DNA from 2 places in the Nocardia salmonicida genome. Region 1 is predicted to be linked to the other one. Evidence: predicted binding sites of a transcription regulator. Region 1 holds the regulator's gene; the other holds the start of a gene.
The links. Region 1 encodes HspR, which represses chaperone genes until heat shock. Its sites were predicted from a motif close to ANNTGAGTNNNNNNNACTCANNT; they were not measured.

Region 1 (2,203 bases):
TAGTGAGCCGGTTGCACGCCGTACTTACGGTGGTCGCGCCCGAGCTGGGCCAGGAACGGCAGCAGCTTGTCGGGCTCTTCCAGTCGGTCGAGGGCGTAGGAGATCGCCGTGACCAGACGGTCGCGCTGGGAATCCATGGCAGCCGGGAAGTAGTCTCGGACACCGGGGTAGTCCGTGAAGAGGATCGAGTAGAACGACCTCGACAGCTTCTCGGGTCCACCTTCTTCCGCAGCAACCGCCTTGAACGTAGTACGGATCAAAGCGACAGTCCGCGAATCCATATGTGTCACAACCTCGTTTCGCCATCGAACGCTAGCCGCGCCGGCGAGTGACGGGCTGGGAGGACACTCGTCAGCAGCCGATGCGAGAAGTCTAGGCGAGGTTTGCCAGCTTAGGAATCGTACTCTTAAACATCACGCATGTAATTCCCGAAATACCAGGCGGTTCCCAGCAGTTTCCCACGGAAACATACCTGGGGCCCGTTAATTGAGGGTGAACACTTGCTCACGATTCCTCAAAGTGCCCGGCATTCCACACAATTGGATATCAACGTGCCTGGTAGAGCGACCCTTCCGCTACGACGACGGCATGTCGTAAGCCGACGCGCCGAGCCATGACACGCAGGGTAGGCATACCAGAGCGGCTGGTCGAGGACGGCGAATTGCGTTCCGATTGAGCCGAATTCAGCATCCCGTCAGCAAACTTTTGGACGTCCACGGTGATAAATCCCCACCTCAGCGCGCCGCAACGCTACTTCCGATCAGCAAAATCATGAATAAGTGGGTTGCTGGAGAGTCACCAGCCGGTCGCCGGGGGTTGACCGGAGACCGACGAGCCCCCGGCTCGCCTCCACCACAGCGGAGGGGCGAACCGGAGGCTCGTCGGATCGAAGGCGGCTCAGCGACGATGCCGTGGCTGCCACACCACGAGCGCGGTACTGCGCGCCGGCGGCGACAGATCGGGCCGGTAGCCCGCCCGCAACCGCTCCATCTCCGCGCTCATCTCCTCGACGCGCTGCTGCAACGCCTCCACCTGATTGGTGAGTTCGATGATGCGCTTGATGCCGGCGAGGTTGACGCCCTCGTCCTGCGACAGGCGCTGCACTTCGCGCAGCACCTCGACATCGCGGGCCGAATAACGGCGTCCGCCACCCGATGTCCGTTGCGGGGTGACCAAACCCAGCCGGTCGTAGGTACGCAACGTCTGCGCGTGCATCCCCGCCAGTTGAGCCGCCACCGAGATCATGAAGAACTCGGCACGCGAGGTCGCACCCGAAACAGACTTCGGATCCGGGCTATCCGCGCCTCTTCCTACGCCCTCCGTGGTCACGCTGCGCTACCTCCTCCGGACGCTGAGCTCGATGTGCGGGGACATCAAGCACCCGCCCATCCCGCACGCGGTTCGAAGCCGCTGGCCTTCTCCGCCTCCTGATACCGCTTGAGCGCATCGGTGGCGTCGGAGTCGAGCGATTGCGGTACCGCGACCTTCACCGTGACCAGCAGGTCACCGGCGCCGCCCGCCGCACCGCGCTTGGGTACGCCACGACCACGAACTCGCAGGATACGCCCGTCGGCGGTGCCCGGGGGCACCTTCACGCCGACCCGGCCGTCGAGCGTCGGTACCGAAACTGTTGTCCCCAGTACCAATTCGCTGTAGCTCACCGGGAGCACCAGGGTGAGGTCGTCGCCCTGACGGCCGAAGACTTTGTCCTGGCTGACGTGCACGGTGACATACAGATCGCCCGAAGGCGCACCGCGCAGACCCGCCTCGCCCTGACCGGCCAGCCGGATCTTCTGACCATCGCTGACGCCCGGAGGAATCCGGACGGTGATGGTGCGGGTGCGGTTCTGGATACCGGTGCCCGAGCAGTCGGTGCACGGGTCGTCGATGATCGACCCGGTGCCGCGGCAGTCGTCACAGGGCTCGCTGAAACCGAACGCGCCCTGATTACGGCTGACCACGCCCGCGCCGTTGCAGTGCGGGCATACGCGCGGGCTGGTGCCCGGCTTGGCGCCGCTGCCGTGGCAGGTGGTGCACGGCGAGGGACTGGTCATCCGCAGCGGAACGGTGACGCCCTGGGCGGCCTCGCGGAAACCCAGGGTCGTCTCGGTCTCCACATCGGAGCCGCGACGCGGACGAGCCGCCGCCCGGCCGCCGCCGCCACCCCGGTTGAACAGCCCGCCCAGCAGATCGCCGAGCCCGC
Region 2 (2,203 bases), 240 kb from region 1:
CAGGACAACGGGATTCATCGAACCCGCCTCCTTCACCGCACGCACGATCCGGCCGGGCAGCGCGCCGACGTAAGTACGGCGGTGACCACGGATCTCGGCTTCGTCGCGCACACCGCCGAGAGCGACGCGAACGAACTTGCGGCCGAGAGCCTTTGCGACAGACTCACCCAGCGAGGTCTTACCGACACCGGGCGGACCGACCAGCACGAGCACCGCGCCGGAACCACGTCCGCCGACGACCTCGAGACCACGAGCGGCCCGCCGCGTTCGCACCGCCAGGTACTCGACCATGCGGTCCTTGACCTCTTCGAGGCCGTGGTGATCGGCGTCGAGTACCGCGCGAGCGGCCGAAACATCGGTGCTGTCTTCGGTTTTCACCGTCCACGGCAGTTCGAGCACGGTGTCGAGCCAGGTGCGGATCCAGCCCGATTCCGGGCTCTGGTCGCTGGCGCGCTCCAACCGGCCGACCTCGCGCAGCGCCTCGGCGCGCACGTTCTCGGGCAGGTCGGCGTTCTCGACGCGGGTGCGGTAGTCGTCGGCGCCGTCGGGTTCGTCCTCGCCGAGTTCCTTGCGGATGGCGTTGAGCTGCTGGCGCAGCAGGAACTCGCGCTGGCTCTTCTCCATGCCGTCGCGGACATCTTCGGAGATCTTGTCGGTGACCTCGACCTCGGCGATGTGGTCTCTGATCCAGTCGATCTGCTTGGTCAGCCGCACGGCGACATCGGGGGTCTCGAGCAGCTCGCGCTTCTGGTCATCGGACAGGTACGGCGCGTAGCCCGCGGTGTCGGCGATGGCCTCGGCGTCGGCGAGCTGGTTCACGATGTCGATGATCTGCCAGGCCTCACGGCGCTGGAGCACGGCGACGACCAGCTTCTTGTACTCGGCGGCCAGCGCGATGGTGTGCTCGTCGGGCTCGACCGCCTCGACGAGTTCGGCCTCCACCCACAGCGCGGCGCCCGGCCCGGTGACCCCGTGCCCGATCCGCGCCCTGCGCTCGGCCTTCAACACGGCCGCGGGCGCGCCGCCGCGCATCCGGCCGACCTGTTCGATGGTGGCGACGACGCCGTAGGACGCGTACCCCTCGTCCAGACGCGGTGCGACCAGCACCGAGCCGGTTTTGGCGGCCTGCGCCGCGTCGATGGCGGCCTGCGCGGATTCGTCCAGTTCGATGGGCACGACCATGCCCGGCAGCACGATCGGATCGGTCAGGAACAGCACCGGCAGGTTCTGAGCTGAAGTCATGTCGACCCTTCCAGAGTTGAGCTTTGCTGACTCAACATGGGCCCCCGGTGGTTTGTTCCTGCAGGTGGCGCCGTTCACTCACGGCGAAAAAGTTCTCCGAAATATCTTTCGTCGGGGATGTCGAGAACGCGCGGGCGGCTCCGTCCCAGGGGTACGAGCAGCCGAACGGGCCTCGACGACATCGAAGGAGCGACCGCCATGGAACAGCACGAGATCACCGAGATCCTGAACCGCCCGCACAGCCAGGAACTGCTGGCCCGCGACCTGCTCCGCATGGCCTACGTCGCCAAGGACGGCACGCCGCGCAATGTCCCGGTCGGTTTCGCCTGGAACGGCGCGGAGATCGTCGTCTGCACCTCGACGAACGCACCGAAGCTGCCTTCGCTGCGCCACAACCCCGCCGTCGCGCTGACCATCGATACCGAGGTGCACCCGCCGAAGATGCTGCTGATCCGCGGGCGGGCGGAGCTGGACGTGGTGGACGGCATCCCGGCGGAATACCTGGAGATGAACGGCAGCTACGAGATGACCGCCGAGCAGCGCGTCGTGTGGGAGGCCGAGGTCCATTCGCTCTACGAGAGCATGGTCCGGATCGTCATCACGCCGACCTGGGTCAAGCTCATCGACTTCGAGACCACCCTGCCGTCCGCGGTCGAGGAACTCATCCAGCAGCGGGCCGAGCGTCAGAACGCCTGAAACCGACCTGTCCCGGCCAGAATGGGCCGAAACGAATCGAGGAGAACATCATGGCCAAGTACCTGCTGCTCAAGCACTACCGCGGCGCTCCCGCCTCGGTGAACGACGTGCCGATGGATCGGTGGACGCCGGAGGAAGTGACCGCGCACGTGCGGTACATGGAGGATTTCGCCGCACGGCTGCAATCGACCGGCGAATACGTCGACAGTCAGGCGCTGACCACGCAGGGCACCTTCGTCCGCTCCGACGGCGAGGGGCGCCCGCC

Region 2: the regulator HspR is predicted to act here: its motif matches at 1,257-1,279, upstream of lon (endopeptidase La).

What each region holds. Positions count from the first base shown of each region.
Region 1 covers NZ_CP108014.1:5,703,613-5,705,815, forward strand. The annotation lists gene OHS03_RS26760 (globin domain-containing protein) at 1-281, opposite strand, end outside; gene OHS03_RS26765 (heat shock protein transcriptional repressor HspR) at 898-1,245, opposite strand; gene dnaJ (molecular chaperone DnaJ) at 1,374-2,203, opposite strand, start outside.
Region 2 covers NZ_CP108014.1:5,940,947-5,943,149, forward strand. The annotation lists gene lon (endopeptidase La) at 1-1,242, opposite strand, end outside; gene OHS03_RS27840 (pyridoxamine 5'-phosphate oxidase family protein) at 1,441-1,938, shown strand; gene OHS03_RS27845 (YciI family protein) at 1,989-2,203, shown strand, end outside.